3 regions of the Streptomyces sp. NPDC051243 genome follow, and region 3 is predicted to be linked to each of the others. Evidence: riboswitches for the same ligand, from Rfam matches in the RefSeq annotation. Region 3 holds a riboswitch; each other region holds the start of a gene.

What was found. Region 3 has a riboswitch for cyclic di-AMP ahead of ACIBAG_RS33760 (M23 family metallopeptidase). Riboswitches for the same ligand answer to the same signal wherever they lie in the genome.
Region 1: linked by a shared signal. The riboswitch ahead of ACIBAG_RS43160 (NlpC/P60 family protein) and the one ahead of ACIBAG_RS33760 (M23 family metallopeptidase) in region 3 are both predicted to bind cyclic di-AMP.
Region 2: linked by a shared signal. The riboswitch ahead of ACIBAG_RS39875 (LysM peptidoglycan-binding domain-containing protein) and the one ahead of ACIBAG_RS33760 (M23 family metallopeptidase) in region 3 are both predicted to bind cyclic di-AMP.

The regions. Positions count from the first base shown of each region.
Region 1 is NZ_JBITES010000025.1:127,701-130,969, forward strand. Features, by position in the region: gene pcrA (DNA helicase PcrA) at 1-1,506, opposite strand, end outside; cyclic di-AMP (ydaO/yuaA leader) riboswitch at 1,850-2,020, shown strand; gene ACIBAG_RS43160 (NlpC/P60 family protein) at 2,029-3,213, shown strand.
Region 2 is NZ_JBITES010000021.1:48,409-51,677, reverse strand. Features, by position in the region: gene ACIBAG_RS39885 (carboxymuconolactone decarboxylase family protein) at 1-221, shown strand, start outside; gene ACIBAG_RS39880 (HAD family hydrolase) at 354-1,184, shown strand; gene ACIBAG_RS39875 (LysM peptidoglycan-binding domain-containing protein) at 1,216-1,947, opposite strand; cyclic di-AMP (ydaO/yuaA leader) riboswitch at 1,953-2,138, opposite strand; partial or broken gene ACIBAG_RS39870 (CocE/NonD family hydrolase) at 2,408-3,269, opposite strand, start outside.
Region 3 is NZ_JBITES010000015.1:136,374-139,642, reverse strand. Features, by position in the region: gene ACIBAG_RS33765 (M16 family metallopeptidase) at 1-1,325, shown strand, start outside; cyclic di-AMP (ydaO/yuaA leader) riboswitch at 1,530-1,693, shown strand; gene ACIBAG_RS33760 (M23 family metallopeptidase) at 1,707-2,492, shown strand; gene ACIBAG_RS33755 (GntR family transcriptional regulator) at 2,832-3,269, shown strand, end outside.

The DNA.
Region 1 (3,269 bases), on a different contig from region 3:
GGCACGCTCGCCGATGCCCCGCTTGGGGACGTTGAGGATCCGGCGCAGGGGCACGGAGTCCTCGGGGTTGGCCAGCACCCGCAGGTAGGCCAGGACGTCCCGGACCTCCTTGCGCTCGTAGAAGCGAACCCCGCCGACGACCTTGTAGGGCAGCCCGACGCGGATGAACACTTCCTCGAAGACACGGGACTGGGCGTTCGTCCGGTAGAAGACGGCGACGTCACCTGCCTTCGCCTCGCCCGCGTCCGTCAGTCGGTCTATCTCGTCGGCGACGAACTGCGCCTCGTCGTGCTCGGTGTCCGCGACATAGCCGGTGATGCGCGCGCCCGCGCCCGCGTTGGTCCACAGGTTCTTGGGACGGCGGGACTCGTTGCGCTCGATGACCGCGTTGGCGGCGGAGAGGATCGTCTGGGTGGAGCGGTAGTTCTGCTCCAGCAGGATGGTGGTCGCGTCCGGGTAGTCCTCCTCGAACTGGAGGATGTTGCGGATGGTGGCGCCGCGGAAAGCGTAGATCGACTGGTCGGCGTCACCCACGACACACAGCTCGGCGGGCGGGACGTCGTACTCGCTGGGCGGCACGTCGACGGGGTGCTCGCGGGTGCCGACGAGCTCGCGCACGAGCGCGTACTGCGCGTGGTTGGTGTCCTGGTACTCGTCGACGAGGACGTGCCGGAAGCGGCGGCGGTAGTGCTCGGCGACGTCCGGGAAGGCGCGCAGCAGATTGACCGTCGTCATGATCAGGTCGTCGAAATCCAGCGCATTGGCCTCGCGCAGCCGCGACTGGTACAGGGCATAGGCCTGGGCGAGGGTCTTCTCGAAGCCGTCACTCGCCTGCGCCGCGAAGTCCTCCTCGTCGATCAGCTCGTTCTTCAGGTTGCTGATCTTGGCGCTGAAGGACTTGGGCGGGAACCGCTTGGGATCGAGGTCGAGATCCCGGCAGACGAGCGCCATCAGCCGCTTGGAGTCGGCGGCGTCGTAGATCGAGAAAGAGGACGTGAAGCCGAGCTTCTTGCTCTCCCGTCGCAGGATGCGCACGCACGCGCTGTGGAAGGTCATCACCCACATCGCGTTCGCGCGCGGGCCGACGAGCTGCTCGACTCGCTCCTTCATCTCACCCGCGGCCTTGTTGGTGAAGGTGATCGCGAGGATCTGCCCCGGATGCACATTCCGCTCGGCCAGCAGGTGGGCGATGCGGTGGGTGAGCACACGCGTCTTGCCGGAGCCGGCGCCGGCCACGATGAGCAGCGGGGTGTCCGAGTGGACGACGGCCGCCCGCTGGTTCTCGTTCAGCCCCTCCAGCAGCGCGGCCGCGTCGATGGCCGGCCGCGGGGCGCCGTCGCGGTAGTAGGCGTCCCGGTCCGGAGGCACGTCGAACTTCCCGCCGAACAGATCGTCCGGAACTGACTCCGGAGCGTGATCGTCCTCGGGCGGAGGCGGGGGTTCCTCCTCATGGGCCCGTGGGGCCTGGAGGTCCGCCAGGAAGCTGTCGTCAAAGAGGCTGCTCATCGCTCTCCGAGTCTAGGGCGCCCCACTGACAGCCCGCGGCCGACCCGAGAACATCGCCCGTTTCGACACTCCGCGATCTCCCCGCACACCCCGCCGGGACCCCTCTCACCCTCCATGACGCGCCCGTCACAATCCGCGATCGAAAACAGACGGAAGCCGCCCTCCACCCAAACAACACCAAAACCCGCCACACGCCCCCCAACCAACCACCACCGACGGCAAACAACGGCAAGGTCACGAAAATGTATCGGGCATATCGAACATCAACCTTCACAGGGGCCACACGAGTTGGCTACCGTGCCGGACAGGCCGCACGACCCCCACCGGCGAACGTCGCCGGGCCGCGCGGCCTCCGCCGAGTCCGGCACGCCACCGCGCAGCCGGAGCCGGGGACCCACCGAACCTCTGGGGTGAATCGGCCCGACTTCCCTCCCGGGAACGGCCGTAGGGCAACCCTTCCGAACCACCCGCCCGAACCCGACAGCTAACTCGGTAGGCGGAGCACGGAAGGAGTCGCCTCCCTTGGCGTCGCACCGCAAGTCGCGTCCCGCGGGTACGCGCGTAGCAGGCATACGGACCCCCGCCCTCGCCACGGCGGCCCTCACCTCCGTGGCCCTGCTGTCCCAGACGGCCAACGCGAGCCCCTCGACGGACGACAAGCCGAGCCTCGAAGAGGTCGAGAAGAAGGTCGACGACCTCTACCGCCAGGCGGAGTCGGCGACCGAGAAGTACAACGCGGCCAAGGAGAAGACCGCGAAGCAGCGCAAGCGCGTCGACACCCTCCTCGACGACGTCGCCAAGCGCACCCAGGAGCTCAACGAGGCGCGCGAGGAACTGGGTTCCTTCGCGGCCGCCCAGTACCGCACCGGGGCCGCCGCCCCCGACACGGCGACCTTCCTCCTGGCGGACACCCCGCAGGACTACTTCGACCAGACCCAGCTGATGGACCGCCTGACCGGCCGTCAGAAGCAGGCGGTCGACGACTACTTCACGCAGCAGTCCGCGACGATGAAGAAGCGCCAGGAGGCCGCCCAGAGCCTCGAGACGCTCACCGAGTCGCAGAACGACCTGCAGACCGCAAAGACCACGGTCCAGACGAAACTGTCCGACGCGCGCGAACTCCTCTCCAAGCTGACGGCGGAGGAGAAGGCCCGCCTCGCCGCGATCGAGAAGCGCAAGCAGGAAGAGGCCGCCCGCAAGGCCGCGGAGCTGGCCCGCCAGCAGGCGGAGGCGGAGGCCGAACGCGAGCGCCAGGAGGCCGCGGCCGCCCAGCAGCAGGAGAGCACCGAGTCGCCGTCCGACTCGAGCACCTCGGACTCGTCCTCCCCGGCCACGGACTCCTCGTACGCTACCAAGGCCGAGAAGGCTTTGGCCTTCGCCCGCTCCCAGATAGGCAAGCCGTACGTCTGGGGCGCCACCGGCCCCGACTCCTACGACTGCTCCGGCCTCACCCAGGCCGCCTGGAAGGCCGCCGGCGTGGACATCCCCCGCGTCACCTACGACCAGGTCAACGCCGGCACCACGGTCTCCCTGGCCAACGCCCAGCCCGGCGACCTGATCTTCTTCTACGACGACGTCACCCACGTGGGCATCTACATCGGCAACGGCATGATGATCCACGCCCCCAAGCCGGGCGCGTACGTCCGTGAGGAGTCGATCTACTACGACGGAGAGTCGTCCATCCACAGCGTGGTCCGCCCGGCCTGACGCATACGCGCGCGTGGGCCCCATTCCGCCGGCTCCGTGGGGGTCTGCCTGGCCGC
Region 2 (3,269 bases), on a different contig from region 3:
ACTTCACCGACGCCGAACGGGCCGCGCTGCAGTTGACGGAGTCGGTCACTCGCCTCGCCGACCGATCCCACGAGTCGGTGCCGGACACGCTGTGGGATGAGGTGGCCGACCACTTCGCCGAGAAGGAACTGTCGGCTCTCATCCTGCTCATCGGCGTGATGAACCTGTTCAACCGCGTCAACACCACCATCAAGGAGCCCGCGGGCACCACATGGGGGTGAAATCGCAACAGGCGGCAGGCAGTTGCGGCGCGCGAACCGAACCCGAACCGGAGCAGGTGTCAACACATGTGAACACAGCAGCCGTCCGGTTCACGTCGAGTCGATGGGGCGTCCTGTCCGTATTCTCTGATCATGGCCGCACCTATCGCATATTCACTCATCGCCACTGACCTGGACGGGACGTTGCTCCGAGGCGACGACACCCTGTCGGACCGGTCCATCGACGCGCTCGCGCTGGTGGCGGCGGCCGGTGCGCAGCACCTCGTCGTGACGGGACGGCCGGCGCCCAGAGTGCGACCGCTCCTCGACGACCTGGGCAGTACGGGGCTCGCGGTGTGCGGACAGGGGGCGCAGTTGTATGACGCCGGCGCGGACCGGCTGCTGTGGTCGGTCACGCTGGACCGGGAGTTGGCGGAGACCGCGTTGGGCAAGATCGAGGCCGAGGTGGGGCAGGTGTACGCGGCCGTCGACCAGGACGGCGTCGACGGCCTCACGCTCATCGAGCCCGGCTATCTGATGCCCCACCCCACGCTGCCGGCCGTACGTGTGCAGTATCGCGACGACCTGTGGTGCGAGCCGATCAGCAAGGTGCTGCTGCGTCATCCGAGCCTCTCGGACGACGAGTTGGCGGCGACGGCGCGTTCGGTGGTCGGCTCGCTCGCCACCGTCACCATGTCGGGGCCCGGGACCGTCGAACTCCAGCCATGCGGCATCACCAAGGCGACCGGTCTCGCGCTCGCCGCCGAGCACCTCGGCCTCGGGGCGCACGAGACCATCGCCTTCGGGGACATGCCCAACGACATCCCGATGTTCGACTGGGCCGCCCGCGGGGTCGCGATGGCCAACGCGCACCCCGAACTCAAGGAGGTCGCGGACGAGATCACGTTGTCGAACGAGGACGACGGCATCGCCGTCGTCCTCGAGAGACTGTTCGCGGGTATCTTGGCCGACTTCGTCCAGTAGGGAGCGTTCGTCGGTCAAAGATGCCTTTTGTCTAGTAAGGCCCGTTTACGTTGTCGATCGAGCCGTAGCGCGCGGCCGCGTAGTTGCACGCGGCCACGATGTTCGCGACCGGGTCGAAGGGGTCGTACACCGTGCCCGGCACGTGGTAGGCGGCGAAGGTCGGGTCGATGACCTGCAGGAGGCCCTTGGACGGGGTGCCCGCGGCGGCGTTGGAGTCCCAGTTGTTGATGGCGGACGGGTTGCCGGACGACTCACGCATGATGTTGCGGTGAATGCCCTCGTAGGATCCGGGAATTCCGTTTTGGGACATGATGTCCAGGGCGTTGCGGATCCAGCCGTCGAGGTTGTTCGGGTACGACTTCACGGAGGACTGGGTGGCCTGGGCGACGGAGGACTTCTTGGCGGGCGCGGACGCCTTGTCGGCGGTCGTGCTCGCCTTCTTCGTCGCGCGGACCTTCAGGTCGAGGCCCGGGTGGATCAGCCGGGGGTTGTCGCCGACGGCCTTGCGGTTGTCCTTGTAGAGCTGCTTCCAGCCGCCCTGAACGTCGTACCGGTCCGCGATGTCGTAGAGCGTGTCGCCCTTCTTCGTGGTGTACGTGACGGACCCGACCTTCGCCGGGGCGGAGGCCTGGGCCGTCTCCGCGGCGTTCGCGGTGGACACTCCCAGGAGCGGGAGGGCGAGCGCGGCGGTGCCGGTTCCGGCGGCGACGGCGTGGCGGGTGAGCGGGTTGGTGCGGGGGCGGCGGTGCTTGCCTCGGGCCATGGCGCTGTTCCTCTCCGACGCCTGCGAGGTGAGCTGTCGGGTTCGGGCGGGGAGGTGCCCGGCCGTGCCGCCGTGTGGCGGCGCGACTTCACCCCTAGCCGCGGCCGGTGCGCCATCAAGGCGACCGGTGCGGCGACTTACCTGGGTCCCCCGCTCCTGCCGTGCGTGTGTGAGTGCGTCGGTGGATGACTCGGGCGGCGGCAGGATTCGGCGTCCGCCCGACGAGCGGGAACGTATGCGAGAGCACATGCCCGGAACAAGTGCCATGGTCGCCCGTCGTGCGGTTGACCATGGTCTGGCGTGAATGGGGTGCTTGATCCTTTGCGGTTGCCAATCTTCAACTTGCGCTTGCTGCAAGGAAGGACGCGGTGTGCCGGGTCGGGCGGGCGGTCGTCCGTGCGTGACTCAACTCACTGGCATCCACAAGAGCGGCAAATCGGGCAATGGGTCCAACTCGCGTTTAACCGGCTGTCCGTGGAGTCCGTTTCTCCCATGTCCGGTGGAAAAGTACCTCTTCGCCCTCCAGGCCGATCACCTCGGTGGAGGTGATGAAGTCCGTCCGGTCGCAGCTGATCTGCGAGCGAGTGCGCACCGTGGCGTTCCACGCCGACTCCGGGCGGTGGGTGGATCGACCAGTACGAGCGGGTGCGGGCCGACAGGGGATCCGACTCGTTGATCGTGTACGTCTCCAGCGCCTCCTCGGTGAACTCCAGACCGTCGGGGTACACGCGCGTGCCGCCGTACCGAGGGTCTACCTCCAGGCGCCACTCGCCCTTGGCCACGTCCCGTAGGACGAGCCGCTCGGGGCGCGGTTCGTCCAGCGTGACGGGGGCGTTCACGCCGAGCGGCGGCGCCTGCTCCGGGTTCCTCGAAGGTGATCGCTGCCTCGTGCAACGCACGTGCACGTACTGGAAGTTCCAGGGAACTCCCGGCCGGTTCGAGGGTGAAGCCCGCCGCCGAGTCCGGCCGGGGCCAGATCCACGGCCAGTACGCGGAGGAGACGGCGAGGCGGATGCGGTGGCCGGGCGGGAAGGCATGGCCGATGCCGCTCAGCTCGAAGTCACGTCCCCGGCGGCGCCCGGCTCCTACGGCACCGCATGGTCGCGGCCGTGGCGCGCCGACAGGTTCGGCATGCCCCGGGTGACCAGGGTCGAGGAGCCGTCCGGCGCCACGTCGCAGAGCCGGGCGACGACCTGCCCGCGCGGCACCTCCGACGTCAGCCGCAGCCGCACCTTCGGCCGCCCCGACACCCAGGTCTCCTCGCCCGCTTCGAACTCGAAGTGGCGTACACCGTAGCCGGGCGGTGCGAGTCGCTGACGCAC
Region 3 (3,269 bases):
CCTTCCCGGCGCCCGAGCGCGGCAAGCTGGACAACGGCCTGACGGTCCTGCGCTGCCACCGCCCGGGCCAGCGGGTCGTCGCCGTCGAGGTGCTCCTGGACACGCCCCTGGACGCCGAGCCGAAGGGCCTCGACGGCATCGCCACGATCATGGCGCGCGCCCTGTCGGAGGGCACCGACAAGCACACCGCCGAGGAGTTCGCCGCCGAGCTGGAGCGCTGCGGTGCCACCCTCGACGCCTACGCGGACCACCCAGGCGTCCGCGTCAGCCTCGAAGTGCCGGTCTCCCGCCTGCCCAAGGCGCTCGACCTCCTCGCCGACGCCCTCAGGGCGCCCGCGTTCGCGGACGCCGAGGTCGAGCGCCTGGTGCGCAACCGGCTCGACGAGATCCCGCACGAGCTGGCCAACCCCTCGCGCCGCGCCGCCAAGGAGCTCTCCAAGGAGCTGTTCCCGGCGACCTCGCGCATGTCCCGGCCGCGCCAGGGCACCGAGGACACGGTCGCGGGCATCGACTCCGCGGGCGTGCGGGCCTTCTACGAGCGGTACGTCCGCCCCGCCACGTCCACCGTCGTGGTCGTCGGCGACCTCACCGGCGTCGACCTCGACGCCCTGCTCGGCGACACCCTCGGCGCCTGGACCGGCTCCCCGGCCGAGCCGCGGCCCGTCCCGCCGGTGACCGCGGACGACACCGGCCGCGTCGTCATCGTGGACCGCCCCGGCTCCGTCCAGACGCAGCTGCTGATCGGCCGGGTCGGCCCCGACCGGCACGACCGCGTGTGGCCGGCGCAGGTGCTCGGCACGTACTGCCTCGGCGGCACCCTCACCTCCCGGCTGGACAAGGTCCTGCGCGAGGAGAAGGGCTACACCTACGGCGTGCGCGCGTTCGGGCAGGTCCTGCGCTCCGCCCCGGACGGCACGGGCGCGGCCATGCTCGCCATCAGCGGCTCCGTCGACACCCCGAACACCGGTCCCGCGCTGCAGGACCTGTGGACGGTACTGCGTGGCGTCGCCGAGGGAGGCCTCACGGACGCCGAGCGGGACTTCGCCGTGCAGAACCTCGTCGGTGTCGCGCCGCTGAAGTACGAGACCGCCGCGTCCGTGGCGAGCACGCTGGCCGACCAGGTCGAGCAGCACCTGCCCGACGACTACCAGGGGACGCTGTACCGGCAGCTCGCCGCGACCGGCACCGTCGAGGCCACCGCGGCGGCCGTGAGCGCCTTCCCGGCGGACCGCCTGGTGACCATCCTCGTCGGCGACGCGGCCGCGATCCGGGAGCCCGTCGAGGCCCTCGGCATCGGCGAAGTCACCGTGGTGGCAGCCGAGTAGACGGTGCATTACGGCGCCGCGCGCGCGTAGGGGCCCTGGTGACGACAGAGTCGCCAGGGCCCCTTTATGCCCGAATTGAGGAGAGGTTGCCTGTCTGGCCTGTGGGATGCGCTACAAAATCCGGGATCCATTTGGGGATTGAAAGATGTCCCGTTTAGCGTCTTCCGGGCTGTCCGTCAGGCAGTGCGCCGCGCCCGCGGCACCGGACAGTCATCGCCGAGTCCCCGTACGGCGCGAGCCAGGGGAGCCGGGGACCCACCCGTAGTCCCTGGGGTGAATCGGACGCCCGCGCGAAGGCGAGGGGGTCCGTAGGAGACCTTCCTGCTCCGAACCCGTCAGCTAACCCGGTAGGCGAGAAGGAAGGAAAGGATCAGCCACTACATGGCGTTCACCTGCGCCACCGGGAAGAACCGCCCCACCGGGAAGCACCGCCGGCCCAGCCGGTTCGAGCGCACGACGGCCCGTGCGGCCGGCGTCGCCGCCCTCACCGCCACCGGCGTCATGGGCACCCTGGCCGCCCCGGCACTCGCCGCGGAACCCGCCGCCGAACAGACCGGCCTCATACCCGTCATCAGCGTCGACAACTCGATCGCCGACCAGATCGACGCCCAGGCCGACGCCCAGGAGCAGGCGGCCAAGGAGGCCGCCGCGGCGAAGAAGGCCGCCGAGGACGCCGCGCGCAAGAAGGCGGCGGAGAAGGCCAAGAAGGAGCGCGAGGCCAGGGAACGCGCCGCTCGCGAGGCCGAGCGCAAGCGTCTGCTGTCCTACGTGGCCCCGATCTCCGGCTCGTACGTCTCCACCGGCTACAAGGCCGGCGGCGCCGTCTGGTCCTCCGGCAGCCACACGGGCGTCGACTTCCACGCCGCCAGCGGCACCTCCGTGCACGCCGTCGGCTCCGGCACCGTCGTGGAGGCCGGCTGGGGCGGGGCGTACGGCAACCAGGTCGTGATCAAGATGAACGACGGCACGTACACCCAGTACGGCCACCTGTCGTCCGTCGGCGTCTCGGTGGGCCAGACGGTCACCCCGGGCCAGCAGATCGGCCTGTCCGGCGCCACCGGCAACGTCACCGGGGCGCACCTGCACTTCGAGGCCCGTACGACGGCGGAGTACGGCTCCGACATCGACCCCGTCGCCTACCTCCGCTCGCACGGCGTGAACCTCTGACGCCCTCCACGCGCGCGTGAGGGGTCTGACGACTCCCACGCGCGCGGAGGTGACGCCTTCCACGCGCCCGCGTGTGTGACCCTTTCCACTTCCACCCGCGTGGAGGCTCACCATCCCCGTGATCGTCTGACGATGCCCGCTTGGTCGTCCGACGGCACTGGCTCCGCTCCCCGAAGCCCCGGCTCTCCTGGCCGGGGCTTTCGGTGTTTCGCACGAACCGCTGTCCAAAAAATATCCATGGATTCCGGTCCGCCGTCGGAAATTCCGGCCGGTTGCAATAGAGTCACTGAACACACGTCATTCGTCGACGTTTCACGGGGATTAAGGCGGAGGTCGGTCATGCGTATTCCGGCGCACTCGGTGTGCACGGCGATCCGGGACGACATCGTCGCCGGTGTCTACGAGCGTGGCAGCCGGCTCACCGAGGAACTCCTCGCGCGCCGCTACGGCGTCTCCCGTGTCCCCGTGCGGGAGGCCCTGCGCACCCTGGAGGCGGAGGGCTTCGTGGTGACCCGGCGGCACGCGGGCGCGTGCGTCGCCGAGCCGACCGAGCAGGAGGCCGCCGACCTGCTGGAGATGCGTACCCTCCTGGAGCCGCTCGGCGCCTCCCGGGCCGCCCAGCGGCGCACCGAGGCCCATCTGAAGGTCCTGCGCGGCCTGGTGAGGCTTGGCCAGGAGCGGGCCAGGCGGGGTAACAGCGACGATCTGCGCTCCCTGGGCGGCTGGTTCCACGAGACGCTGGCCCAGGCCTCCGGCAGCCCCGCCCTGACCTCGATG